4 regions of the Clostridium malenominatum genome follow, and region 3 is predicted to be linked to each of the others. Evidence: riboswitches for the same ligand, from Rfam matches in the RefSeq annotation. Region 3 holds a riboswitch; each other region holds the start of a gene.
What was found. A riboswitch is a leader RNA that binds a small molecule or an ion and turns the genes downstream of it on or off. The one in region 3 is predicted to bind cobalamin.
Positions count from the first base shown of each region.

Region 1: it holds a riboswitch for cobalamin, as region 3 does, so the genes downstream of both, ABDZ69_RS13070 (radical SAM protein) here and ABDZ69_RS16310 (ABC transporter substrate-binding protein) in region 3, are expected to answer to the same signal.
Region 2: it holds a riboswitch for cobalamin, as region 3 does, so the genes downstream of both, ABDZ69_RS04905 (ABC transporter substrate-binding protein) here and ABDZ69_RS16310 (ABC transporter substrate-binding protein) in region 3, are expected to answer to the same signal.
Region 4: it holds a riboswitch for cobalamin, as region 3 does, so the genes downstream of both, cobT (nicotinate-nucleotide--dimethylbenzimidazole phosphoribosyltransferase) here and ABDZ69_RS16310 (ABC transporter substrate-binding protein) in region 3, are expected to answer to the same signal.

Region 1 covers NZ_BAAACF010000003.1:248,875-256,302, forward strand. Annotated here, with positions in the region: gene ABDZ69_RS13060 (methyl-accepting chemotaxis protein) at 1-1,494, opposite strand, end outside; gene ABDZ69_RS13065 (pseudouridine synthase) at 1,561-2,238, opposite strand; gene ABDZ69_RS13070 (radical SAM protein) at 2,303-3,157, opposite strand; cobalamin riboswitch at 3,269-3,440, opposite strand; gene ABDZ69_RS13075 (MFS transporter) at 3,526-4,752, opposite strand; gene ABDZ69_RS13080 (hypothetical protein) at 4,941-5,570, opposite strand; gene ABDZ69_RS13085 (MgtC/SapB family protein) at 5,758-6,495, opposite strand; gene ABDZ69_RS13090 (hypothetical protein) at 6,611-6,739, opposite strand; gene ABDZ69_RS13095 (glycerol-3-phosphate responsive antiterminator) at 6,849-7,415, opposite strand.
Region 2 covers NZ_BAAACF010000001.1:981,607-989,034, forward strand. Annotated here, with positions in the region: gene ABDZ69_RS04900 (EAL domain-containing protein) at 1-1,272, opposite strand, end outside; cobalamin riboswitch at 1,497-1,684, shown strand; gene ABDZ69_RS04905 (ABC transporter substrate-binding protein) at 1,891-2,937, shown strand; gene ABDZ69_RS04910 (FecCD family ABC transporter permease) at 2,927-3,922, shown strand; gene ABDZ69_RS04915 (ABC transporter ATP-binding protein) at 3,932-4,723, shown strand; gene ABDZ69_RS04920 (cobaltochelatase subunit CobN) at 4,745-7,428, shown strand, end outside.
Region 3 covers NZ_BAAACF010000012.1:118,820-126,247, forward strand. Annotated here, with positions in the region: gene ABDZ69_RS16290 (PhoH family protein) at 149-1,525, opposite strand; gene brnQ (branched-chain amino acid transport system II carrier protein) at 1,613-2,881, opposite strand; gene ABDZ69_RS16300 (gamma-glutamyl-gamma-aminobutyrate hydrolase family protein) at 2,979-3,701, opposite strand; gene ABDZ69_RS16305 (GHMP family kinase ATP-binding protein) at 3,712-4,542, opposite strand; cobalamin riboswitch at 4,669-4,842, shown strand; gene ABDZ69_RS16310 (ABC transporter substrate-binding protein) at 4,938-5,879, shown strand; gene ABDZ69_RS16315 (FecCD family ABC transporter permease) at 5,889-6,920, shown strand; gene ABDZ69_RS16320 (ABC transporter ATP-binding protein) at 6,923-7,428, shown strand, end outside.
Region 4 covers NZ_BAAACF010000001.1:501,072-508,499, forward strand. Annotated here, with positions in the region: gene ABDZ69_RS02530 (ABC transporter permease) at 1-481, shown strand, start outside; gene ABDZ69_RS02535 (ABC transporter ATP-binding protein) at 496-1,515, shown strand; gene ABDZ69_RS02540 (ABC transporter ATP-binding protein) at 1,515-2,483, shown strand; gene ABDZ69_RS02545 (alpha/beta-type small acid-soluble spore protein) at 2,761-3,015, shown strand; gene ABDZ69_RS02550 (methyltransferase domain-containing protein) at 3,057-3,797, shown strand; gene hslO (Hsp33 family molecular chaperone HslO) at 3,818-4,708, shown strand; cobalamin riboswitch at 4,769-4,942, shown strand; gene cobT (nicotinate-nucleotide--dimethylbenzimidazole phosphoribosyltransferase) at 5,033-6,106, shown strand; tRNA gene ABDZ69_RS02565 (tRNA-Phe) at 6,293-6,368, shown strand; tRNA gene ABDZ69_RS02570 (tRNA-Gly) at 6,374-6,448, shown strand; tRNA gene ABDZ69_RS02575 (tRNA-Cys) at 6,457-6,530, shown strand; gene ABDZ69_RS02580 (DUF6873 family GME fold protein) at 6,564-7,280, opposite strand; gene ytxC (putative sporulation protein YtxC) at 7,407-7,428, shown strand, end outside.

The DNA.
Region 1 (7,428 bases), on a different contig from region 3:
AATTTCAATATTATCAATAATATTTCCTATAGCTTTTCCTACTTCCGATGCTTTATCAACTCCAAGGGATACTTTCTCTTCAACTAAGTTAACAGAATTTACAGTGGAGGCTGATTTTAATTGATTTTCTTTAACTAAGCTAGAGATTTCCTTAGCTGCATTATTGCTTTCATCAGCAAGTTTTCTAATTTCATCAGCAACTACATTAAACCCTCTACCTGCTTCTCCCGCACGGGCAGCTTCAATAGCAGCATTTAAAGCTAATAGGTTTGTTTGCTCTGATATTGAAGTTATTATTTCAATGATATCTCCTATTTTTCTTGAAGATTCATCTAATTCCTTTATCATTGAAGACACTTCCTTTGATGAAGAAGCTATATCTGTTATGGAAGATACAACTTGAGATATTTTTTCTCTTCCATCTTCTGCCGCTTCCTTAGCTGTCTTGCTGTTAATAGCAGTATTTCTACTGGCACTTGAGGTAGCTTCAGAGAATTTTGCTATTTCTACAAGGGTTGAGTTAGTTTCCTGGGCCACCGCCGCTCCCTGGGAAGTATTTGAAGCTATGTGAATAATAGTACTGGATATCTCTTCTAAAGATTGAGTGGTTCCACTGGTTGCTGAACTTAACTGCAAACTTGAAGAAGCTATGGTTTCAGCTGAAATAGCCACTTCCTTAATAATTCCTTGAAGCTTGTCTACAAACAAATCGAAGCCGTTACTTAACTCTCCAATCTCGTCTTTGCTTTCATATCCAATCCTTTGTGTTAAATCTCCGCCCGAATTAGATATTTCTTTTAATCTTGATGTAACTGTTTTAATTGGGTTAGTAATTGATTTTATAATTACTATAGATAGCAATAATGTTACAATTGCACAAATTAGGACTAGTACACATATTTCTATAATTGTATTTTTATAAACAACCTTGCTCACATCATAGGTTTCCTTGGCATCTGCAACTTGCGCATTTATAATATCATCAAAAGACGAAATTACATCTCTTCTTGCATTATCATAATTCACAATATATGCATCTACTTGCGCTCGAGAAGCACTCGTAATTCCATCTGGAATTACTGCTGCATTACTTACTGCACCATTATTTTTAAAGAATTCATCCTTAGCTTCTATAAATTTATTATACTTTTCCATTAATATTTTGTATTCTTCTCTATCTTTATATTCCGATAGCTTTTCCATTGCTGAAACCGCTGTAGTTTCAATATTTTGCTCTATAATTTCCCTTATACTATCATCATGATTGGAATCAAATAATTGATTTGACTGAGAACGTATATATTCTATGTCAGATTTTATACTTTGAAGCTTCACAATAGGAAGCAATCTATCATCATTTAACTCCATAATCATAGAATTAACATTAGATATTTGCTTAATAGAAGAAACTCCTATTATTCCAAGAAAAACAAAAAAACTTAGTGACATTAATGCAATTTTAAATGAAAGTTTAATGTTTTTAAAAAAATTCATGCAATCCTCCCCTCCTTATGAAATATTTGTAAGTTAATTATATATTAACAAGGGGATATTTTAATGTCAATTCTTTAATTCCATTACTTCTTTCTCCGTAAGATAACGCCATCTACCAATATTTATATTATAAATCTTTATATTAACGATTCTAACACGTTCCAAACGTATTACCGTATACCCAAATGCTTTTGTCATTCTTCTAATTTGTTTATTAAGTCCCTGTGTGAGTATGATACGAAAAGTATCTTCGCTAACCCTCGTAACAATGCAAGGCCTAGTCTTAACTCCAAAGATTTCAACACCTTCAGCCATTCCCTGTAAAAAATTACTGTCAAAGGGCTTATGGACAGTTACTATATACTCTTTTTCATGCTGATTTTCCGACTCTAATATTTTATTTGCCAATTCACCATCATTAGTCAGTAATATTAACCCTTGAGATTCCTTGTCTAATCTACCTACTGGGAAAATATATTCTGGATAATTTATAAAGTCAATTATATTATTTTCTACTTCTTTTGCCGCAGTACAAGTAACTCCTACTGGCTTATTTAAAGCAATATAAATTTTGTCTTTTACGGGAATAGGTTTATTATCAATTAATATAAGGTCATCTTCTTCTACCCACTGACCAGGACTGCAAAGCTCTCCATTTACAGTTATTCTATTTTCCTCAATAAGTCTATTGGTTTCTCTTCTCGAGCAAAACCCTAGATTACTAAGAAGTTTATTTATCCTCATTATCTATAACTCACCATACTTTGATTCCCAGTCCTTCCTAATTAAATTAATAAGATATTATTCATTATATCTTATTCTGTCTAAGCTGACCACAACCCCCTTTAATATCGCTACCAAAATTATGGAATATTTCACAATCTATCTTATCTTTAAGTTTATTATAGAAATTCATCACATCATTTTTATCAGGAGCAGTTAGACCTTGTATGTTATTGTCATTATATGATGATATAATTAATTTCAGTGGTTTACCACTTAGCAAAGCTTCTAATCTCTCTACATCGGCGTCCGTATCATTTATTCCTTTAAATATCATATATCTTATTCTTGTTTTCACTTTGAATATTTCTGCATATTCAACCCCTACATCAACTATGGATTTTATGTCATATTTTGAATTGACTGGCATTATAGACATACGTGTTTTATTTGATGATGCATGCAGAGATAGGTTAAGTCTTATATTAATATTAGTATTCTTAAAATCCTTAATCAACTTATGAATTCCTGGTGTTAACCCTACTGTTGCAATTTCAAAATTACTTATTTTGTATTTATTATATACGCCTATTATACCATTTCTAACATTTTCATAATTCATAAAAGGTTCCCCCATTCCCGCAAAAACAACTGCATCTATTGGAGTTAGGTTCATCTCTTTACAATAGTCCATGCAAATGCCTACCTGCTCAATTATTTCAAGGTCAGTAAGATTTCTTACAAATCCTTGCTTTCCTGTGGCGCAGAAAAAGCATTTTTGGCTACAACCCACTTGAGAAGATACACATACTGTGCTATGGTAGGTAAGTTTTAGTTCACGGTCATGCATATATAAAGTCTCAACAGTATTACCATCCTTCATTTTTAATAAATATTTTACAGAATCATCTTCGCTTATAAGTTTTTCAATTATTTCCATAACTCTCACTCCATTTAATAAATTTTTTTACAAAAAACAAAAAATTCTTGAACACAAATAATTGTATTCAAGAATTTTACCATCATTCTTATTACAGCCTCTTAATCCTAAGACGCAATAATGAAAAAGGCAGGTCTCCTGGCTTACGGACTAGCGATACTTTTTCCTTCCCAGTGTTACCCAGTGGATTATAAAAGTTCTACCGTTTACAGTGGTGGGACCGCTGAGGCTTTTACCTCATTCCCTATTCTCCCTTTCGGGCACCTTTTCCCATATTTTAAATTAATACTTATACAAAATTGATTATACTATATAATTTTTTATTTTACAATTATCTAGATAAAGGTAAAAATTGCATTTTTCTCTTATCAGTTCTGATTTATACCTTCTTTAATAAAGCTTTTATTATAAAAAATACTAATACCTAATACAATTAATAATAATCCAGTGATAATCATAAGCCTCTCTATTTTAATAATATCAGCTAATGGTCCAAATACAATCATACCAAGGGGCATTAAGCCTGAGGACACAATTTGGACAAAACTAAATACTCTACCTTGCATATCAGTTTCTACTTTCTCTTGAAGCAGAACCATGCTTGGTGAATTAAAAAGTGGTATAGTCATACCTGTTAAAACCATAATAGCTATATAAACGTAGAATACTTTTGCAATTCCAACAGCAACGGTTAGAGCACCAAAGGCACAACAACCAACTGCAATAGTTATAACACGATTTTTAAAACCACCCCAGGTTGCCATAATAATTCCTCCAACCATTGAACCAGCGAAAAAGCTCATTTCATTAGCAGTAAGCCTCCAATACTCATTGCCAAATGTACGTGTTACCATTAGAACATTAAGGAAAGCGGCTGGTACAATTAAAATCGTAAATATAGCATAAAAAATGATTAAGTTTTTAATAAATGAATTATTTAAAGAATATTTAATTCCTTCTTTTAAATCATAAAAATAATCCGTATCTTGCTTTTCGGCGGCTTTTTTATGAACAGCAACTCTTAAAGTAAGTAATATTGAGATTGCTATTATAGCTGTAATAACATCAAGAAACAATATAGATTCAAGTTTACCATAAGTAAGTATTGTACCGCTAACAGCAGGTGACACAAGCAATATTAAAGATTGAATAGTTCCATTAATACCATTTACTCTCATAAGCTTCTCTTCAGGAACTATTTGGGGAATTAATGCATTTACAGCAGGAGTTTGTATCCCCGATCCAAATGAACGTATTCCCGAAACCAAAAATAATATCCACATATTGTTATAACCTGATAAAAGTATTATAGCTAAAATTAAAGTGGCAGTGGCAATTAATCCATCTGATAAAACTATTAGAAGTTTACGATTGTATCTATCCGCCCAAACCCCAGCAAATAATGATATAAACAATTGTGGTAAGAATGAGCATATAGTGGATATGGTTACCATCATACCTGAATCAGTAGCTCTAGCTATATACCAAATAATTGCAAATTGCACTAAAGACGATCCAAATAAAGATATTGTTTGACTAGATAAAAATAAAGTAGTTTGTACTTTCCAATTTGAAAATTTACTATTGCTTATGATGTATCCACCTCTTTCTTCTCAATAATACGAGTTATAATCATTAGCGCTATAATAATACCATATTCTTAAATTTACATCAATTGGAATAACAAACTCTTATTTAAAAGCAGAGTTCCTCACCCTGCTTTATTTACCCATATATTTTATTGTATATTTTTACCTTGCTTATAAAGTCCAGCTATCTTATATTAAAAATCGCGCTTCATCATCATAGAACAGTGAGGTTTCATAAAGTACCATGGATACTTTATCATATACCACTTTACCATCATTGGACATGGTCTCATAGGTTTCATCATTTGCCATGGCATCATTGGTTGATATTTCACCATAGGCTTCATCATTGGTTGTTGCATCATTATTGGTTGTATATTTAATTGCATTTTTGTTGGTTCCATTATAGGTTCTATTTTTAATTGTAACTTTATTGGTTCAGTTATTACCGTTCCCATTTTAGGTTCTATATTCAATTCCATATTACTTGGTTCCATTTTAGGCTGTATATCTAATTGCATTTTTGTTGGTTCCATCTTAGGTTGCAGATTTAATTCCATATTTTGAGGTTCTATTTTAGGTTGTATATTTAACTCCATTTTTGTTGGTTCTAATTTGGGCTGTATTTTTACTTCTTGTGTAGTTTGTGGTATATACTGTTGTATTGGCTGTGGCATAGGTTGTGGTTTAGGCTGCTGAATAGTCTGGGATTGCTGTGCAGGAATTTTCCTTCCTACCTCTGGTTCATCCATTCTATACATCATCATTTCATACATAGGGCATTGCCAAGGTGAAAATTCTGTCATTTTATAATTTTTGTTCATAAATATCCTCCAATTAATTATCACATCGTTTCATTATATGTACATTTTTTCCATTATGTTCATAACTATAATGCAAAAATCAAGTAGTAGGAGGGCTTTAAAATTATTAGAAAAGGCAAAAACCCTATACACATTTTGTGCATATTAAAAAGCAGAGCTTTCACTCTACTTTCTTTATCAATATATTTTATTGAATTATTGTCTCTCCCTTATTTTTTGTTTTTTGATAGGCTAATTCTAAATCTCCCTCCCACATTGCATTTTCCATACCAGGTAAATTTAAAATTTCATCAAGAAAACTTATGTCTTCAAGTTTAGGTGGTAACGTAACCTTAAACCTAATTTCCATCATACCATCTTCAATTTCTTCATTATTTTCTTCATTATTAACCTTAATATCCTTAATACTGATATTATTTTTCTCTAATACATGCCCTATGTCACTTATTAGCCCAATCCGCTCTTTACACTGGACTATTAATAATTTATTTGGGCTTGTATATTTCTTCTTTTGTAAAAAACCAAGATTTCTTAAGACAATCATAACTATTACAGTAGTTGCAAGTCCTCCTAGATAGTAACCGTTTCCTATAGCTAATCCTATGCACCCACAAACCCAAATACTTGCAGCAGTGGTTAAGCCTCGAATATTATTTCCTGTTCTCAAAATGGTTCCTGCTCCTAAAAATCCGATTCCACTAACCACTTGTGCTGCTAATCTAGCTGGATCCCCACCACTATTATTTGCACCGAGTCCCTGAAAACCATACATTGATATTAGCATAATAAGGGTAGATCCCAGCGTAACTAATATATGGGTTCTAAGTCCAGCTGGACGATGGCTGGCCTCTCTTTCCATGCCAACTATACCTCCTACTACAGCTGATAAAACCAATCTTATAACAACCTCCCAATCACTTATCAATAATCCCACCCTCCCATATATTGCTTGTTCCTAAAGAATTTCTCCTTGAACTAAATAGTCTTTAACTTACAGCCTAAAGGGCAAACGATACAAACCATATTTCTAACTTCCATGATCAATCCTCCTCTTTAACAACTTCTATATAAATTTCATCACTGACATCTATGGTAAATTTACTTAAGTCCAGTTTAATAGTTTCAATTTCTCCCTTATAAAATCTTAAAGCAAATATATTACTGACCACATAAAAAGAGCCGTGAATACAAAACCTATCATAAATAGATTTAATTACACGGCTCTCCTATTCTCAACCTTAAATATTTTTTTGTAATCAAATTATCATAAACAGGTTACTATAGTTCCCATAAATCTTTTTTACTGGTGGATGCTCCTACTGCTCCTGCCTTCAAAATCTCCATTATATCCTGTTTGCTGCTTATTAACCCTCCTGCTATAACGGGTATAGACAGTTGTCTGATAATACGATGTATTACCCTAGGCATAACCCCCGGCATAATTTCAATCATATCCGGTTTTATAGTTTTCACACTTTTTGCAGTCATTTCGTAGGATTTGTTATCAATCAAAAAGAATCTTTGAATTGTAAACATTCCCTTTTCCTTTGCAATCTTAATATGATTACTTTTTGTGCTAATTACACCATCTGGTTGAATAACCTGGATAATGTAATCAATCGCTTTAGCGTCTTTTCCTATTCCTTCGAGAAAATCAATGTGTATAAATGCACTTTTATCAGCATTTTTGATTTTATCAACTAGCGATTTAGCATTAAATATATCAGCACAAAGTATGAATATAGTTTTTACTTGGGAGTTGATTGCAATTTCCAAGTCTTCTACATTCTGAACAGCTGCAATAACTGGATTTAATTCAACTCTATCAATTATTACTTCTTTCATACTATCATTCCTT
Region 2 (7,428 bases), on a different contig from region 3:
TTTAATGGCAATGTTATATTTTTCGGTTAGATTTTCTAATTTTTCTGTATAACTTTGTATTTCCTTATACTGAGCCCTTAATTCTTCCTCCGACGCAGACAATTGTTGATAGGTTGCAGATAACTCCTCGTTTGATACGTTTAATTCTACTTGATGTTCCATAAGCTTATGAAAATACATATAGGTTTCATTAAGTATTTTGTTTATGGAATAAGAAATTCCAAAGAAGGTGTCATTTTTAAATAAAGGTAATCTATAATCTAAATTGTTTTCTAAATCTATTTCCATAATATTTTCATTTAATTTATTTACTGGTTCAATAATGTTTTTGCGCATTATTATAAAAAGAATGGCACCCATAGAAATTGTAATAATTAAAGATATGAAAAAGTTTTTATATATTAACAAGTAAACCTGGTTCATAGAAAGTCCTATATTAATAGCTCCTGTGATTTTGCCTTCAAGGAAAACAGGAATTGCTATATCAAGAACCTTGGACTGAGTTTTATCATAATACCATTCTTTAGCAAAGGTATTTCCTTTAAGAGCCTCCTTTAAAGTTTCATCGTCTTTATAAATAATTCCTATATTTTCTTTATTACTGTCTGCTATAGCCTTTAAGTTATTGTCCACTAAAAGTGCATAGATAATATTCTCTTTTTTCATCAAACCTTCTATAAGATTTTGATAAGAAAACTTTTTAGTTAACGTTTCAATATTATTTGCTAAAATACCTACTTGTACGAAATTTCCATCTATATTCTTTACAGAACCATATTTCATAAAATTGCCAAACTTTGCATCCGGCCTTATAGCTTCCATTAGCTCTAGGTTATCACTTAATACAAAATCATATAGGGGATGACCTTTATATGGTATCCAATCTATGTATCCTTCCACTGTTGAATAAAGTATTTTTCCTTCTTTGTTCATCCAATGTAATTCATCCACCTTTAGTTTCTTTAATTGGTCTTTTAAAAATTCATTACTTAAATTATTTTGGTTTTTTATAAGTACATTTGAAGCTACTCTTATTTTATCTTCCAACATTTCATTAATTGTTTCTAAGGAATTGTGATTATCTGATAATTGATTTGCCACTTGTTTTACAAGGTTTATTCCATCTTCATTCATTTGTTTTAACAATGAGGTTTTGCTTATATAAAAAGTAGCGCTACTCACACTTAAAATAGAAATTAAGGCAACAATTAAAGGAATAAAAATTAATTTAGTTTTATTTACTATATTGTGTTTGGAATTTTTATTCTTCATAAGCACCATCCTATACCTTGCAAATTTTTATATTAATTTATCTGGACTACTGAGCATAATATTTTATGAAATAATTATTATACTCTAAATTATAACATATAAGGAACTATTTTGAGTAAATTAGACAGACAAAATTTTCGTATAATCTACATTTAAGATAATAATATAGAATATTAAAAATAGCTTGATTATTATTTCATAGTGTGTTAGAGTATACATGAAAATTAAATATTTGGAAAATAGGTTTAACAGAGTTTTTTATCTGTTAATTAAAAGGGAAGTGGGTTTGAATCCCACGCGGTCCCGCCGCTGTAATAGAGGAGTTTTTTGCAATATTCCACTGGGAAACTGGGAAGGATGCAAAAGGCTATGATACTTAAGCCAGAAGACCTGCCTGTTTATTACACTGAGAATTCTACGAGCGATAGATAGTGTTTGGAAATTTATTTCTATATCATTTTGTATTTACTATCCTCCTGATGCTTTGTCAGGAGGATTTTTATTTTAATTATTTAACTTACTTAATAACAAAATGTATGTATAAAAAAGATTCAGGATTTCAATAATCGTAGGGTTCGATATTGAAATCTTTTTTATTTTAAAGAGAGGATGAGGGATATGAAAAAAGTCTTAAGTTTAGTGTTAGTAGTTTTATTATTAACAAGCTTTACAGCTTGTGCTAAAACCTCTAATGTAGGTGGATTAAGTAATTCAAAAAGTGTGGACAAGGCAACAGATAAGGAGCTGTCAATAGATGTAAAAGGTGAAACTTACCCTTTAGCTATAAGGGATTATTTAAAAAATCACATTGTTTTAGATAAAAAACCTGAAAAAGTGGCTGTGTTATCAGGAACTCCTCTTAATATTTGGTACGATTTGGGTGGGAAATCTGTGTGTACTTCCGATGTTTCAGAAAATATAAAGCTTATACCTGAATACAAGGAAGAAATCATGAAGCTTCCTAAAGTAGGTGCCGTTTATTCTGTAGATATGGAAGCCATTATAGCTGAAAAACCAGATTTAATTATTGCCCAAGTAGGAACTCAATCAACCCAGGCAAAAAAACTTAAAGACATGGGGTTTAAAGTAATTACCACTCACATAAGAGGTTTTGATGATGTAATTTCAACCTATAAAGCCTTTGGAAAAATACTTGATAATACAAAAGAGGCTGAAAGAAAAATAGAGGAGCTTAAGAATGAAAAGGAAGCTTTTGTATCAAAGCTACCCTCTGAAAGTAAGTCAGTGGTGATTTTATATGTAACATCTAAATCCTTAGCAGTGAAGCTTGATAACAGCATAGCAGGAGATGTGGCTAAGATTTTAAAGCTTAAAAATATTGCATCAGATCTTCCAGCAGACACTATAGGCTCAGAAACAACACCTTTAGATATAGAGTACATAGTTGGAAAAAATCCAGATTATGTTCTAGTTACTAGCATGATTTCCAGCAATGAAGAAGCTAAAAAATCTATGGAAAATCACTTTAAATCCAACCCAGTATGGAAGGGAGTAAAGGGGATTTCGGAGGGAAGAGTAGTTTATTTGCCACAAGAGTATTTTCTCTATAATGCAGGGCCTTACTACAATGAAGCTATAGAATATATGGCAAGGAGTGTATACCCTGAAGTATACGGAGAGTTGACAGAGTGGTATGGAAAATAATATTTCAATTAAAGACAGTAAGAAATACAAAATAACAGTAATATTCATATTAGCGGTACTTCTCCTAGCAGGCTTCATATTAGGTAATTCAAAAGGCACTCTTCAGGTGGGAGCAAGGCGTATATTTGAAGTGATAATGAATGACGATGGAAGTGCTGAAAGGATGGTAATTTGGAATATAAGGCTACCTAGAATGATACTTGCAGCATTGGTAGGGGTAAATCTTGCATTGGCAGGTGCTATTTTACAGGGTGTAATGAATAATCCTTTAGCAGATCCAAGCATAATTGGCATAAGCAGCGGAGCAGGGCTTTTTGGAATCGTAATATTAGTTGTTTTACCACAGTATCAAGGATTGGTACCTATTGCGGCCTTTATAGGGGCCATGCTAGCAGCAAGTATTATATATATTCTGGCATGGAAGGGTGGAATACAGCCCACAAGAATAATACTAGCAGGGGTTGCAGTGTCTTCTTTATTCGGAGCGGGAATTTCGGGAACCTTAGTATTTTATAGTGATAGAGTCCATGGAGCTCTTACCTTTATGAATGGGAGTTTATCAGCTAGAAGCTGGCCAGAGGTAGGAACTATTTTGCCTTATACAATAATAGGAATAGCTTTAGCTATAATATTTTCTGAAAAGCTTAACATTTTGATTTTAGGAGATGATGTAGCAAGGGGACTTGGTCTAAATGTAGAGAGGACAAGACTTGGTTTTACAGCACTAGCTGCATTCCTTGCAGCTTCATCTGTAAGTGTGGTGGGACTTTTAGGCTTCGTAGGGCTTATTGTTCCTCATAGTATTAGGCTTATACTAGGCAATGATTATAAATACATGTTTCCTGCTTCAGCTCTTTTAGGGGCAGTGTTATTGATGTTTAGCGATGTTTTCGCAAGAACGGTATTAAGTCCAACGGAAATTCCAGTAGGCATTGTAATGGCAGTGCTGGGAGCACCATTCTTTTTATATTTGTTAAGAAGGTAGGGATTTCATATGAGGGATAATAGTGTATTAAAGATTGAAAATTTAACGGTAAGTTATAAAAACTACAAAGTTTTAGATGATATAAATCTTAATATAGAGAGAGGAAAAATCTACTCTATAATTGGTCCAAATGGCTCGGGAAAGACTACCTTAATTCGTGCTATAACAAGAAGTATAAAGGCTGATAAGGGGCAAGTACTTCTAGATGAATGCAATATATTTAAAATGAAAACAAAGAATATAGCTAAAAAAATGGCACTACTTTGCCAAAGCAATGAAACCATCAGCGATGTAACAGTAAGAGAGTTGGTTCAGTATGGAAGATTCACTCATAAAGAGTGGTGGAAGGGTATAGCTAATGAGGATAACAAAATAGTGGAATGGGCCATAGAAAAAACAGGTCTTAGTAATTTTAAAAACAGAAAGATAAATGCCCTTTCTGGTGGGGAAAGACAAAGGGCTTGGATAGCTATGGCCATAGCACAAAAACCAGAAATACTAATACTAGACGAGCCTACTACCTATCTTGATATATGCCATCAGCTTGAAATACTAGAGCTTATATCAAGGCTTAATAAGGAGGAAAACATAACTATAGTAATGGTTATTCATGATATAAATCATGCAGCTAGGTATTCTGATGAACTTATAGTTATAAAAGATAAAAAAATATTTAAAAAGGGAGACCCATGGACAGTGCTAGAAAGCAATGTATTGAAGGATGTGTTTAAGGTAGAGGCAGAAATAACACAAGATAAAGAAACTAATAAGCCAATTTTTTATGCCAAAAGAGTAGTTTAAATGGTAGAAAGGGGGATGTAAATGAAGATAACTTTTATAACTGTATCAGCACCTGCTATAAAAAATTTAATAAAAGCGGGGAAGGAAATAGAGTTAAACTATGAAAATGTTCTTGAACTTAAACTTTACTATGGAACTTCAGAGATGGACCATGTGAAAAGTGAAAATATGATTACGGACATAAAAACTAGTGATTTAGTATTTGTAGACCTTATGGGAAGTCCACCAACTGTTATAAATTCTGTATATGAGGGTCTTCAGAAGTGTTTGGGGGATATAATTCCCTATGGAAACTCTGGAAGGGAGTATTTAAGGCTTGGGAAATTTACTGCTGAGACCATGAAGTCAAGGGGCGAAAATACAAAAATGGATATGAGAAACTATTCTCATATAATGAAATATTTTAAGGTAGCGGATCAGCAAAATATTCAAAATATGCTGTATTTAATCCTTAGAGAATATGGTGGCTTTAAAAATATACCCAAACCTAAAGAGCCAAGGGAAGTTGAAGATGCAAGCATATGCCATCCATCAACTATGAAGTCTTATGAAAGCTTTGAAGTATACGAAAAAGACTATCCTTTTAAAGAAGATAAACCTATAGTAGCTATTTTGTTTTATAGTCACATATACCCTGTGGATACTTCAAGATGTATTGGTGAAATTAAGAATAAAATAGAGGAGTTTGCCAATGTATTACCTATTGCTGTTTCAGGCGCTTTCTCGAAAAATAAAGAAAAGCTTTCAAAATTTATTCTAAAATCCACCTCAAAACCCGTGGATTTAATACTAAACTTTATGTCCTTTAGACTTGGTGCAGGGCCCATGGGAGGAGATTTTCAAGGAGGAATAGATCTTCTTAAGGAGGCAAAAGTGCCCTATCTCCATCCTTATTTTATGTCACGAAGAACAAAAGAGGAATGGGAGAATTCTATTCAAGGCTGTAGCACATCAGAAGTGATGATATCTGTTATGCTGCCAGAATTAGATGGAGCCATTGAAACCTATCCTGTAGGGGCTATGGCACAGCCTAAATATAATGTAGAATTTGATGTTTTCACAGATGAACTAGAACTTATTTCTGAGAGAGTAGATAGGTTAATGTGTAGGATTAAAAGGCATATAGCCCTTAGAAAGAAAGATAATAAGGATAAAAGAGTAGCTATAATTTGTTATAACTATCCACCGGGAGAAAGTAACTTATTTGGAGGAGCTTTTTTAGATACCTTTGCATCCGTTGAAAATATATTAAAAAATTTAAAGACCAATAATTATAGTGTAAATAACCTTAAAAAAGAAGAGCTCATGGAGATATTTACCGCAGGTAAAGCTGTAAACTCAGGGAAATACGGTGATGATTGGGAAGATATGATAAGGTATCAGAATGGAAAATACAAAGAAGAATTAAAAAACAGTAATGATTATGAGGAAATGATAGAGCAGTGGGGGGACGTTCCAGGAAGGATTATGACCAATGAAAGTCATGAGTTTTTTATTCCTGGAACAATACAGGGTAACGTTTTTATAGGACTTCAACCAAGTCGAGGGGTTCATGAAGAAAGCGATAAAGTCTATCACGATAAAACTCTACTTCCCCATCATCAATATCAAGCTTTTTACAAATGGATAAGGGAAGAATTTAAAGCAGATGCAATAATTCATGTGGGAACCCATGGCACCTTAGAATTTTTAAAGGGTAAGGAGTGCGGCATGAGTGGGCAGTGTTATCCAGATATGCTCTTAGATGATATTCCTCACATGTATTTATACTATTGTGGAAATCCATCAGAAGGTATTATTGCTAAGAGAAGATCCCATGGAAATCTTATTAGTTATCAACCTCCTGTGTTTATTCAAGGAGAGCTATATGGAGAGTACTCAAAGCTTATGTCTTTAATTGATAATTATCACCAAGCAAGGGCCATATCCCCTCAAAATAGTAAAGACATACTTTTACATATATTAGACATGGCAAAATCCCTTAATCTTCCTGAGGAACTAGAAGAGATAGAAAGTGAACTTTATAGGATGAAGATGAGCCTTATACCTCATGGACTTCATGTATTTGGGAAGGGATTTAATGAGGAAGAAAGCAGGGAATACGTTAAAGGACTACTACGCTATAGTAGAAATGGAATTACCTCTCTTAGAAAACTTGTAGGAAAAGCAAAAGGCTATGATATAGAAGAGCTTATAGATAAGGGAGAATACAAACTTATAAAAAGTATAGATAAAGAAGCAGAGGAAGTTTTTTCTGAGTATATGGATAAGAACCAGTTAAAAGGCTGTGAATACTTAGAAGAAAAAAATAGAGCTGAAATTATAACTACTCTAGAATATGGAAAGAAGGTATGGAAGCTAGTGGAAGAAAACTATGAAATACAAGGGCTATTACATACTTTATCTGGAATATATAATCCTGCAAAATTAGCTGGGGATATATATAGAAATCCTGAAGTTTTGCCTACGGGGTATAATTTATACCAATTTGACCCAAGACTTATACCAACGAGGACGGCCTATGAAAGAGGAAATAAAATATGTGAGAATACTCTAGAAGCTTATAAAAAGGAAAATGGCTCATATCCATTGTCTACAGCTATTATTTTATGGGGACTTGAGACGTCAAGAACTCAGGGAGAAAGTTTTTCTCAAATACTATCTTACTTAGGGGTTAAAATGCTAGATAGTAGAAGTGAGTGGGA
Region 3 (7,428 bases):
GCCTTCACTTCTAAATTTTGCTCAAATGCATACTGCTCATTACATATCATTTTAAATATGAATTATTTGCAGAAATTCCTTCGCGGAATTTCATCATAAACTAAAAAACTAAACAACTATCATCTAAAAAACTAGCTCGCAAGCGAGCTTAAAGCCTTCTACTCGCCTCATAAGCTAGTGGCGACCTCTCACACTCATCATACTTTAAAGTTATTTGATAGCAAAGTTCGCTTCCCTTCATTTTTTCTGAAGCATAGCATAATCCATTGGATCTAGAATCTAGGAAAGGATGGTCTATTTGATCTGGATCACCGATTAACATGAGTTTTGTACCTTCCCCTACTCTTGTAATTATTGCTTTTACTTGTTTTGGAGTTAAGTTTTGTGCTTCATCGATTATTACCCAGTTTTTCACTATGGATCTTCCTCTTAAATAGGCAACAGCTTCTGTGGTTATTATCCTCCTATCGAATAGCTCCTGTATTTTATCTGCTAATTCTTTTTCGTTTTTATATCTTTCTTTTTCATCAGAATCCACTAATATTTCTAAGTTGTCCAAAACTGGTCTCATGAAAGGAGCTATTTTTTCCTCTTCCTTTCCTGGAAGATAACCTATATCCTCATCCATGGTTACATTAGGTCTACAAACTAAAATTCTTCTATATTGCTTTGTGCCTACTTCGATTATTTTATTTAATCCCACTGCTAAGGAAAAAAGAGTTTTTGCCGTTCCTGCAGGGCCTTTAATTATTACTAAAGGAGCTATGCTAGCCTCAGTAAATAATGCCTCTAGCATAAATTTTTGTCCTACATTTCTTGGAGATACTCCTAAAGGGCTCATATCTTTATAATATAAGGCTAGTACTTTTTTACCGTCAAATCTTCCTAGCGCTGTCTTTCTTGGATTATCTAGGGCATGTATTATTATGAACTGATTCGGATAAAGAGTTGGGGCTGAATACTCTCCTGTTACTTCGCAGTAATAAACTAAGTCTTTTAAATCTATATATTTTTTCTGATAAAATTCATCTATTTTTTCAGAAGAGGCGTATAAACTTTCTCTCCCAGTATATTGACTCTCATTTTCAGGAACCACCTTTTCGTGAAAGTCTTCCACGTCTATGTCCACTGTATCTGCTTTAATTCTTTCAAAAATATCCTTGGTTATTAGACACACGTCTTCTCCTTGTTCTTTTAGACCTTTGCAAACTTGAATTATTCTATTATCTGGCTTACCCTTGTCCCAAGATACAGGAATCTCTGTCTCTTGATGATTCATCTCCACCCTAAGTTTTCCTCCACCTGGTAGAGGCACTCCCCTATTTAATTTACCTTCTTTTCTTAATTTATCTATTAATCTTGAAGCATATCTGGCATTTGCTCCTAAATCATTCTTGTCTTTTTTAAAACTATCTAATTCCTCTAATACCACCTCTGGTATAACTACGTCATGTTCTCCAAAAGAAAATATGGCCCCTGGTGAATATAATAAAACATTGGTATCTAACACATAAGTCCTCTTCAATGCACTTCCCCCCAATATTGTTAATACTAAGTTCCACTTTATATATATTATGTTCAAGGGTAAAAAAATAGACTGAAGTAAAAAACTTCAGTCTAAGTTTAATCCAATTATTCCACCTATAATAGCAGGTATAATCCATGAAAAACCTTCTTTTGCAAAAGGAAGCATATTTATAATATTCATTACAAAAGGAACCTTAATGCCAATTGATTCTAAGGATATAAAAATACTTACAATAAAAGCTCCATAAACTGCCCCTTTATATACTTTATCATTAGTAATGTAGTTTCCTAAAAGGTTAGTTATTATTAAAACTATTACTACAGGATAAATAGTTTGCAGTATGGGTACAGCTAATTTAATTATAGCTTCAACACCATAATTTGCGATAAATCCACTTATTAAACAATTAAATAAAACAATGGTTTTATAGCTTATTTTGTTGTTTAAAAGCTTACTAAAGTAATTTCCTGTAGTAGCTGTAAGGCCTATAGATGTTGTTAAACAAGCTACTGCAATGGCTCCTCCAAATATTATCTTACTCATATCCCCTAATAATCTTTGACTTATAAATACAAGTATACTTGTTCTTGTAAAGTCTTGTGAGACTATACTGCTAGATGTAGCACCTATATATAACAGTCCTAAATATACTACTCCAAGACATACTGCAGATACTAGCCCAGATTTTATAGTTATATTTACTTGAGATTTCCTATCTTTATATCCTTTAAGAGCTAAATCCCCAATAAACATTTGAGCCAGAATTATGGAGCCTATAGCATCCATGGTTTGATATCCTTCAGTAAAACCCTTTGAAAAAGCTCCCTGTATATTTGTATTTATAGGTGTACCTAATGGAAATATTATGCCTTTAACTATTATAATTCCTAAAGTAATTAATAAAAATGGAGTGAGTATTGCTCCAATCTTGTCTACCACTGAGGTTTCATTTATTGCAAAAAAATAGGTTATTCCAAAGAAAATTATGGATACTATTATTGAATTTGCCCCAGGAAATATGGGAAGTACGGCTAATTCAAAGGTAGTCGCCCCTGTTCTTGGTACAGCAAATAATGTACCTATGGTTAACATAATTATAGAACAAAGTATTTTACCAAAATTTGATGATATTTTACTTGTTAAATCCTCTGTTCTACCTCCCACTAAAGCAACTGCTATAATCCCTAGCATTGGCAGACCAATACATGTAGTTAAAAACCCTAGCCCAGTAATGGCCCACTTATCTCCAGAAATAAAACCAAGTGTTGGAGGAAAAATTAAATTACCTGCTCCAAAAAATGTAGAAAATAAAGCCAATCCTGTTATCAATATATTTTTTAAATCCTTACTCATCTTTTTCTCCTTTGTGCGTATTAAAAAAGTATTCATCCTCAAAGGTATGAATACTTTATTTTATAGAAAAACAACTCAATATGCAAGTAGTTTTTTCTTATTCGTAATCATTAATGAAAGCATTAAATATATTTTTCATATTTTCATATTTTAAATACATCTTTTCAGGATGCCACTGCACACCCATAATAGTTCTTCCCTCAATATTTTCAATTCCCTCAATTACTCCATCGCTAGAAACCGCACTTATTTTAAAACCCTTTGCCACACCTTTTACCGCTTGGTGATGAAAACTATTTACCTCTGCTTCCTTGCCTAATATAGAATGCAGCTTTGTATTTTCATTTATTCTTATCTTGTGAACAGCTACATGATAATCAGACCTTTGAGAGTGTTGTAGATGATTCCCTTTTACATCTGGTATATGCTGATATAAAGTACCACCATAATACACATTAATTGACTGTAATCCTCTGCATATTCCTAGTATTGGCTTGTTTAACTCTTCACAGGCCTTTATAATCATGAAGTCATAGCTATCTCTTGCAGGCATAATTGTTCCATTATTAAAAATTGATTCTTCACCATAATAAAAAGGATTAATATCCACTCCTCCAGTTATTATCACCTTGTCTACTAATTTAACCTGCTCTTTTACCTTTAAGTAATCTTCAGTTATAGGAAGTATTAAAGGAATTCCTCCACATTCTTCAACAGCTTGTAAATAGTCCTTGTTTGCAAATATTCTTTCGTAGCTTGAAAACCCTTCTTGACTATGCATCTGTATACTACTAACCACACCAATTATTTTTACTCCCATGACTATCCCCCTACGAATTTTTTATAGTTCTTACTTTATAAGTTTTATAACCCTTAAGGCAACTTTTGTATTTTTCTAAAACTTTAAAATCTACTTCTCCTTCATATATTATGCCCAAAGCATCTCCACTATGTGCCCCAATAATGCCATGTCCATTAATTTCATCTTTAATTTTAAGTATAGTTTCTAAAATCTCATATTTTAATCTTTCATTGTTTCGTTTTATGCTTTCCGTAGAGCAGTATGCAATCTTTTTTGTATCCCTTTCCTCCACTCCTTTTTTAAATATAGGCATTAAATCCTCAATATTACTTAATGGCGGAAGAGGGGTTTTATTAAATTGCAAAGTATCAACTTGTTTTTCCCCTTCAAAGACTAAAATATTAAATTGAAAATATTCTCCAATGGTTTCTCTATATAGTCCTCTTTTGTAATCAAATAAAGTCATTTTATTAAATATAATACTGTCCGTAGGTTCAATTTGGATACAATGTTTTATTATTTCATCCGCATTATACTTTTTATTAAACAACTTTAATAAACCATGATACACTCCACAAAGATCTGCTGTGCTGCTAGCAAAGCCTTTTCCTGTGGGAATATTTGATTTTATTTCTATATCTAAGTTGCTTATATACCTTTCTTCCCGCCATTCTTTGAGTAGATTTTCTATAAGCATAGAAGACTTTGAGTAATTGTACCTTAATTTAGGCTTATTAGTTTCAAATATCTTAACCTCAGTATACATATTAATCGGACAGGAACATAAAATATCTATATCACCAACTTTACCTTGAACTATTTCTCCAAAACTTCCTGGGTATTTTACTATAACCTCCATTATATATGCTCCTCATAATTTATATAGTTTTAATTTTCATTTTACCAATGGAAGCTTATAGTGTAAATAGCCTTATCACTTTATGTGATTTATTGACATGGAAATGAATAAGTGTTACACTCAACTTAAATAAAAATATTTATAGGTACCCCTATGGGTTTAAAAGGGAAAGAAGCTTTAATCTTCTGCGGTCCCGCCACTGTATTGATGAGTCTTTAGCATAATCCACTCAAATTTTGGGGAAGGAGCTAAAAGGCGATGAATCTAAGCCAGGAGAACTGCCTATGAATTAGTGACGCTTTAGCTTACGCGGATAAGCTAATGGTTTAATGAACTTAAACCGTTATCTTGAAGATAAGGGTTTTTTATTTTGTCTATATTTAAGGAGGAAAAAAATGAACAAATTGAAAAAAGTCTTAGTAGTATTTTTATCATTAATCATGATAACTTCACTTGTAGCTTGCGGAAAGGATAATAAAGTAGAAGATAAAAACAATGCAGAAAATATAGCTACTACAAAATATCCTTTAACAATAAAAGATTCTTATGATAGAGAAGTGACAATAGATAAAGAACCTGAAAGAATTATTTCCTTAGGGCCTAACGTTACTGAAGCAATATATGCTCTTGGAAAAGGGGATAAATTAGTTGGAAGAACAGATTTTTGTGATTATCCTGTAGAAGTTAAGAACGTAGCTTCCGTCGGTAGTTTACAAACCCCAAGTATTGAAAAAATCCTTGAATTAAAACCAGATATAGTAATAGCATCTACTCATTTTCCAAAGGATGTACTTAAAAAGTTAGAAGATTTAACAGTTAAAGTTGTTGCCCTTTATGGAGAAGATAGTTTTGAAGGTGCATACAACACCTTAGAAAAAATGGGTGAAGTTTTAAATGCTAAGGAAAAAGCTAACGAAGTAGTTAATAATATGAAGGAAAAAGTGGAATATGTAGCTTCAAAAGTTAAGGGACTTAATACTCCTTCCTTATATTATGTAATAGATTTTGGTCAATATGGAGATTTTACTGCTACTGGAGATACCTTTATCCATAAAATGATTCTAATGGCTGGGGGAAAAAATATAGCAGACGACGCTAAAGGATGGAAATATTCTATAGAAAAAGTTTTAGAAAAAAATCCTAGCATGGTTATTGTTCCAAAATATTTTGATGCTAAAGGGAGAATCGTAAAAACTAATGGATATAAAGATCTAGAGGCTATAAAAAATGGAAAGCTTTTTGAAATAGATAATAATATGCTAGATAGACAAGGACCAAGGCTTGCAGATGGTTTAGAGGAATTAGCTAAAATAATTCATCCTGAAGCTTTTAAATAAGGAGATCTCATGTCTTATATAAATAAAAGAAAACATAATAAATTTTTATTGATTATACTAATAGGAATATTATTTGCTTTAACTATTATTTCTAGCACTCTTGGTGTGGCAGACATAAGCTTTTATGGGTCTATGAAGATACTATCTTCTAAAATACCTTTTGTAGGTAAATATATTAGCTTAGAGGGAATTTCTAATACTCATAAGTTAATTATTTTAAATTTAAGATTACCTAGAATTATGTTGTCAGCCCTTGTGGGTGCTGGATTATCAATAGTTGGATGCGTATTTCAAGCAATATTTAAAAATCCTATGGCAGATCCTTATGTGCTGGGAATTTCTTCTGGCTCTGCCCTGGGTGCTGCTATTGCAATTATACTAGGAGTTAGCGGAGTTACAAGTTTTGCTTTTACTGGAGCCATACTTACTACTCTTTTGGTTTATAGTATTGCAAAAACTGGAACCAAACTTCCTACAAATACTTTGCTCCTTGCTGGAGTTTCAGTAGGATTTCTCCTCTCTTCCTTAATATCTTTAATTATGATATTTAATAGAGAACAGGTGGAGAAAATAATATTTTGGACCATGGGAGGGTTAAACACTGCCAATTGGAAAGCTGTTTTTTCATTGTTTCCTTTTGTGTTAATAGGTGGTTTTATTATATTTATTTTTTCTAAGGATTTGAATGTAATGCTTACTGGAGATGAAACTGCTTCTACTTTAGGAATTGAAGTGGATAAAATAAAGAAATTACTACTTACTATTTCTTCTATTATTATAGCTGCTTGTGTGTCTATGAGTGGAATTATTGGTTTTGTAGGCCTTATTATTCCCCACATGATAAGACTTTTAGTAGGACCTGACCATAGAGTATTACTACCTTTTACTGCTTTAGGTGGAGGAGTTTTTATGATAATTTCCGATACCTTAGCAAGGACCTTAGTGCCACCGGCGGAAATACCTGTTGGCGCTATTACTTCAATTTTTGGTGCTCCTTACTTCATATATCTTTTAATAAGAAATAAAAAGAAGGTGATGTAATAATGGAAAATAGCTTTTACTCTATAAACGTTAAGGATTTAAATTATTCCTATGATGATAAAAAAATATTACAGGATATAAATATAAGTTTAGAAAAAAATAAATTTTATTCCATTATTGGTCCTAATGGTTCTGGGAAAACTACTTTATTAAAAAATATAGCTAGAATTCTTCCTCCCCAAAAAGAATGTATATATATTGATGGAAAAGAAATTAATTCTTACAAAGTAAGAGATTTAGCAAAAAAAATGGCTTCCGTTCCCCAAAATACAAATATAGATTTTGATTTCACCGTTCTAGATATTATACTTATGGGAAGAAGCCCTTATTTGAAGGCTTTTCAAAATGAGGGAGAGAAGGATTTAAAGATTGCTCATGAAGTCATGGAGATGACAAATACTTGGCATTTAAAAGATAAAAATATAAATGAACTAAGTGGTGGAGAACGTCAAAGGGTTATAATCGCTAGAGCCCTTGCTCAAGAAAGTGAAATAATTTTGCTAGATGA
Region 4 (7,428 bases), on a different contig from region 3:
TAGTATACCATATATGATAGTGGTAATATTAATGGCGGTAATTTTTCAAAAACAAGGTATGGGTACAATATTACTTGCCCTTTGTATAACGGGATGGACAGGAATGGCAAGACTTATAAGAGGACAAGTTATGCAGCTTAAGGAATCAGAGTACGTACTTGCTGCTCAAGCACTAGGGGCTGATTCTAAGAGAATAATATACAAGCATTTAATTCCAAATACCATTGGAATAATAATAATTTACATGACTTTCGATATTCCATCCTTTATATTTGCAGAAGCATTTTTAAGCTTTATAGGACTAGGAATACAACCTCCTAATACAAGTTGGGGAGCTATGGCGGCTTTTGGACAGCAGGTTATGGACTTCTATCCACATGAGTTGTTATTCCCAGCTATAGCAATAAGTTTAACTATGTTATCATTTAACTTATTAGGTGATGGATTAAGAGATGCCCTAGATCCAAAATTAAGAAATTAGGAAGGAGGATACCTATGACAAAATTACTTGAAGTAAAAGACCTTAGAGTTTCATTCCACACATATGCAGGAGAAGTTCAATCAGTAAGAGGAGTATCCTTCGACTTAGAAAAGGGAGAAACTTTAGCCATCGTTGGAGAATCTGGCTGTGGAAAAACCGTTACATCAAAATCAATTATGAGATTAATTGCTACGCCTCCAGGAGAAGTAAAAGAAGGATCTCAAATTCTCTTTGAGGGAAAAGATATATTAAAAATGAATGATAAGGAATTAAGAGAGCTAAGAGGGGAATCAATTAGCATGATATTCCAAGATGCTATGACTTCTCTTAATCCTACTATGAAAATTGGAAATCAAATTGCAGAGAGCTTAATAATTCACAGAGGTATGAATAAAAAAGAAGCTTTAGAAGAAGCGATTAAAATGCTAAAACTAGTTAATATACCAAATGCAGAAAAAAGAGTTAACCAATACCCACATCAATTTTCGGGTGGTATGAGACAAAGAGCTATGATAGCTATAGCTTTAGCATGTAATCCAAAAGTCTTAATTGCAGATGAGCCAACAACAGCTCTAGATGTTACAATACAGGCGCAAATTATGGATCTTATAAAAGAGCTTCAAAATAAGTTAGGAACAGCTGTAGTTTTGATTACCCACGATTTAGGGGTAGTTGCTAACGTTGCTTCTAAGATTCAAGTTATGTATGCTGGTAAAGTAATTGAAAGAGGAACAACGGATGAAATATTCTTTAATGCAAAGCACCCATATACATGGGCATTGCTTAAATCAGTACCTAGACTGGATACTGGTCATAAAGATGAACTTTATTCAATACAAGGAACGCCTCCAGATTTATTGAAACCACCAGTAGGATGTCCCTTTGCATCAAGATGTGATTATTGTATGCAAATTTGTAAGGAAGAAATGCCGGAGGTTAGTAAATTAAGTGATACTCACAGCGTACATTGCTGGCTTCAGCATCCTTTAGCACCAAAGGTTGAAGCTCCAATTATAGGGGAGGTGCAAAAATAATGGAAAATAATAATAATGTTTTAATAGAGGTAAAAAATCTAAAAAAATATTTTAAAGTTGGCAAGAATGCAATTTTAAAAGCAGTAGACAATGTTAGCTTTAAAATAAAAAAAGGTGAAACCTTAGGATTGGTAGGAGAGTCAGGTTGCGGAAAGACAACTTGTGGCAGAACAGTTTTAGGACTTTATGGAGCCACAGATGGACAAGTTTTTTTTGAAGGAACAGATATCCACAGTCTTAAAGGAACAGAAAAAAGAGAATTTACTAAGAATGCTCAAATAATATTCCAAGACCCATATGCATCTTTAAATCCAAGAATGACAGTTGGGGAAATAGTAGCAGAAGGTATAGATATCCATGGACTATATACAGGAGAAAAGAGACAACAAAGAATTTATGAACTTCTAGAGTTAGTTGGGTTAAATAAAGAACATGCCTCAAGATTTCCTCATGAGTTTTCAGGGGGACAAAGACAGAGAATAGGTATAGCTAGAGCATTGGCTGTTGAGCCTAAGTTTATAGTTTGTGATGAACCTATATCAGCTCTTGACGTATCCATTCAAGCTCAGGTTGTAAATTTATTAATTAAGCTTCAAAGAGAGCTTGGATTAACCTATTTATTTATAGCTCATGATTTATCTATGGTTAAGCATATATCTGATAGAGTAGGAGTTATGTATTTAGGCACTATGGTGGAATTAACATCGAGTAAGGAACTTTATGCAAATCCTAAGCATCCATATACTCAAGCATTACTATCTGCTATTCCAATACCTGATCCAGAGGTGGAAAAAAATAGACATAGAATTATGCTTGAAGGGGAAGTACCAAGCCCAATAAATCCTAAACCAGGATGTAGATTTGTGGCTAGATGTAAATATGCTAAGGAAATATGTTCACAAGAAATACCTGAACTTAAAGAAGTTTCAAAAGATCACTTTGTAGCTTGTCATCTATTTAATGAATAATTAAAAATAAGAGTGAGGTAACCCTCTCTCTTATTTTAGTTTTTAGTTATATAGTTTTTTAGATGAATAGATTATAGATAAAATTCCTATGGAATTTTTATTGTTGTAGAAATTCCATAGGAATTTCCTCATATAGCACATGAAAGAAAGAGTTGTAAAATTATAGAAGATTAGAATGCTTTGTGAAATCAGAGATTCTAGAATTTTACAACCTTTATTATATTCATGAATAAATTAATCCCTTCCTGTAAAAAATACTTTATAGGGAGGGATTTGTATGGGAAAGACACCACTTAAAAAAGTTATTAAAGAAAAATTGAAAGCTAACAAAGAATTAACTGAAATGGAACAGTTAAGAGAGAAAATAAAATATGAAATAGCTGATGAATTGGGACTTAGAGATAAAGTAGAAAAACTAGGTTGGAGTTCCTTGACCTCTGAAGAAACTGGGAGAGTCGGAGGTTTAATGACTAAGAGAAAAAAAGAATTAAATATACCTAAAAATATTGACTTGCAGAAAGATAATATATAATATTTAATCTGTACCATTAAATTCACAAAGGAGAAACTTTCATGAGCTGCTATAGCAATTTTGCAAATATATATGACGGTTTAGTAAAAGAGGATATCGATTATTTTAAATGGTCAGAAATTATTTTAGATTATTGTAATAAATACAAAATAAATAGGATGAATTATTTAGATTTAGCTTGCGGTACTGGAAATATTACCGAAATTATAGGAGAAAATTTTTCAGATGTTTGGGGGGTAGATTTATCCCCAGACATGTTATCAGAGTGTGAAATAAAACTAAGAGAGAAAAATATACTGGGAAATCTAATATGCCAAGACATAGTAGAATTAGATTTATCAGGGAAAAAATTTGATTTGATAACCTGTTGTTTAGATTCTGTTAATTATATATTAGAATATGAGAATTTAATTGAGTTTTTTAACAGGGTATGTCTTCATTTGAATGAAGGTGGATTATTTATATTTGATATGAACTCATATTATAAACTATCTAATATATTGGGTAACAATACTTATACCTACGATGAAGAAGATTTATTCTATGTATGGGAAAACGTTTTTGAAGAGGAGATAGTGGACATGTATTTAACTTTTTTTTTAAAGAAGGGAGAAAGTTATAATAGGTTTGATGAAGTCCACAGGGAAAGAGCTTATAGAGAAGAGGAAATAGAAAGAGCTATCCAAAAAAGTAAATTAAATATACTTCATATACTAGATAACTATGAAAAGAATTATATAAAAGATACTACGGAAAGAATAGCCTATGTAATAGGCAAGTAATTTATTTTGGAGGTAAACAAATGGGTGATAAATTAGTTAGAGCTATCGCAAAAGATGGTGAGATAAGAATAATAGGAGCTATTACTACAGACTTAGTAAATGAGGGCGTAAGGATACATAATTGCAGTGCTACAGCAGCAGCAGCCTTAGGTAGAATGTTAACAGCTGGTGCACTGATGGGAGCTATGTTAAAGTCAGATAAAGACAAACTTACCATTCAAATGAATGGTGGAGGAGAGGCAAAGGGAGTTATAGCAACTGCTTATCCTAATGGTCAAGTTAAAGGATATATAGGAAATCCAGCAGTAGATTTACCTGCAAACATTAGAGGAAAGTTAGATGTAGGAGGAGCTATAGGAAAAGATGGAACTCTTACAGTAATAAAAGATATTGGGTTAAAGGAGCCATATGTAGGTCAAGTTCCAATTTATTCCGGAGAAATAGGAGATGACTTAGCGTATTACTTTACAGTATCAGAACAAACTCCTTCTGCTGTTGGATTAGGAGTTTTGGTTAATGAGAACTTAAGTATTAAAGCTGCTGGAGGATTTATAATACAAATGATGCCTGGAGCAGGAGAATTAACAGCAGATTTTGTAACTTATAGACTTGAAGAAGTGGCCTCCATAACAGAATTTATAGACAGAGGTATGTCTATTGAAGAAATATTAGAATTTATCTTTGAAGATATGGATTTAAAAATATTAGATAGTTTCACTCCTGAATATAAATGCAATTGTTCAAGGGAAAAGGTTGAAAGAGCGTTACTAAGTATTGGAAAAGATGATTTGCAAGAATTATATGATGATAATAAAACTGAAGAGTTAAAATGTGAATTTTGTAACAGTAGTTACCAATTCACTAATGAAGAGATTGGAAGAATATTAAGAACTTTAAATGAAAATAAATAATTGAGAATGTGATAAAAAAATAACTTGTAATATTAAATAAAAAGGAATATAATTTTATTGAACTTAATAATAATTTTAGGTGCTGTAATAGTTTAAAAGAGAAAGTGGTAAAAATCCACTGCAGCCCCCGCTACTGTATAAGCGAACGAATCCCGCATCCACTGGAGTTTTTCTGGGAAGGAGGGAAGAGAATGATGCTTGAGCCAGGAGAACTGCCTAAAATTGAGTCGATTTTGTTCTTCGGAGGGAAGAGAAAATATATTGAGGATTATAATACCTCTACCTTTGGGTAGAGGTAATTTTTTTTTATTGAGGAGGATACATATGATATTATTAGAGCAAACCTTAAAAAACATATCGTCAGGAGACAAAGAGGCAATTAAAAAGGCATGGGAAAGAATGGATAGTTTAAGCAAACCTATAGGAAGCTTAGGCAAATTAGAAGAAATTGCAGTAAAGATAGCAGGAATAACTGGACAGGTTAAGAATAAAATAAACAAGAAAAATACAATTATAATGTGTGCTGACAATGGTGTGTGGGAAGAGGGAGTTTCAGCTTGTCCTCAAGAGTTAACTGCAATAATAACAGATAATTATACCAAAGGAGTAACAGGAATAGGAGTATTATCTAAAAATGTAGGAGCAGATATAACTGTAGTTGATATAGGAGTAAATGGTAATTTTAATAATGACAAAATAATTAATAAAAAAATAGCCTACGGAACTAAAAACATAGCAAAGGAATCTGCAATGACAAGAGAAGAAGCTATTAAAGCTATTGAAGTAGGTATAGAAATAGTGGACAACTTAGTAAAAGAAGGATATGATTTGTTTGGCACTGGAGAAGCTGGAATGTGCAATACTACAACCAGTGCTGCAGTTATTAGTGTTTTTTCTGGAATGGATTCAGATTCTATTGTTGGAATGGGTTCAGGACTTACGGAAGAAGGCTTTATTAATAAAAAGAGAGTAGTAAAGGAAGCTATTAAGCTTAATAATCCAGATATAAAAGATCCTATTGATGTAATAGCTAAGGTAGGGGGATTTGATATTGCAGGACTTTGTGGATGCTTTTTAGGGGCAGCTAAAAATAGAGTACCTATAGTAATTGATGGAATAATTTCTTGTGCCGCAGCACTATGTGCCTATAAACTTAATACAAGAGTAAAGGACTTTATGTTTCCGTCACATCTCTCAGCAGAGCCTGGATCAAAATATGTAATGAATGAAATTGGTTTAAAACCATGTTTGGATATGCAAATGAGATTAGGGGAAGGATCAGGTTGTCCCCTACAATTTTCCATTATAGAATCAGCTTTGGCAATAATGAATGAAATGGCAACTTTGCAAGAAGCAAGCATAGAAGATAGTGAATTTTTGGTGGACATTAGGAAATAGTTTTTTAGGTTTTTAATGTTTTAGTTATTTAGTTTTGGTAGAAATCCATTGAGGGATTTCTTCCTTAACTAATTAAATATTCAAGTAGTGAACTAAAAAACTGGAAGACGCTAAGCATTTTCCTAGTTGACAAATTACCAATTGGCTTATATAATAGAAATTGTGTTTAAGCGATAATTTAAGTATGGCTCGATAGCTCAGTCGGTAGAGCAGAGGACTGAAAATCCTCGTGTCCCTGGTTCGATTCCTGGTCGAGCCACCATACATGCGGAAGTGGCTCAGTGGTAGAGCGTCACCTTGCCAAGGTGAACGTCGCGGGTTCGAGTCCCGTCTTCCGCTCCAAATTTTACGGCGCTATAGCCAAGTGGTAAGGCAGAGGTCTGCAAAACCTTTATCCCCAGTTCAAATCTGGGTGGCGCCTCCAAAACAAAAGCATTCAAACTTTAGTTTGAATGCTTTATTTGTCTTTTAAGGATACTGTAAATAATGATCCCCTATCTATAAGTTTACCCTTCCTTAAGTAGATTGGTTCTACCCCATGCTTATGAAGAAAGGTAATTACGTCTTTTCCATGAGAGTAGTAATTCAAGTCTCCAAAAAAAGCTAATCTATTTTCATCGAGAAGTCCAGAGCATCCTCCAATAAACCCATAGTCTAGCCCCGGTAAGGATATATCGCCTGGTGGAAGTAGTAATACATCAAAATTTTCAACCTCTAAAGTTCTTGCAATGGCGATATCGCTAGTGATTATGGCATTATCATTAACTATGGCAGTAGAGCACTTGGTGTATCCTTGTTTTACATTTATTAATTTTTTATGTTTAGTCATTTCCAATAATACTTCATCTGTATATTTAATATTGTGGATAAAATAGCTTTTTAAATTAACAGCATTCAATTTAATATTTAAAGGATATTTACTTCCCAGGCTATCTTTACACAAAGATACTTTAAAATTTAAGGATGTAAAAAAATTAAAAAAAGAGTTTTCTATGTCTTTGTGAAGAATTATATTTTCATTGTCTACGATATGCATTAAAATATCTGGATGACCGCATATTGCCTTATAAATATTAGGATTAGGAGGGCATTTAATGGGTTGAAAACCTAAATTTAATAAATTAATTTCTTCTTCATCATCAATTCGATAATCGACTATTGCATAATTTTTCATAAAAACCTCCATACTATCTTATATTAATTTTAAATTATAATTAACTTATTGTCGATATTTATGTTCTTTCATTATGAATATAGCTAATAATTAAACACATACTATTTATAGAAAGGAGTGAGGAATATGCAATGTTTTAAGCTTATAT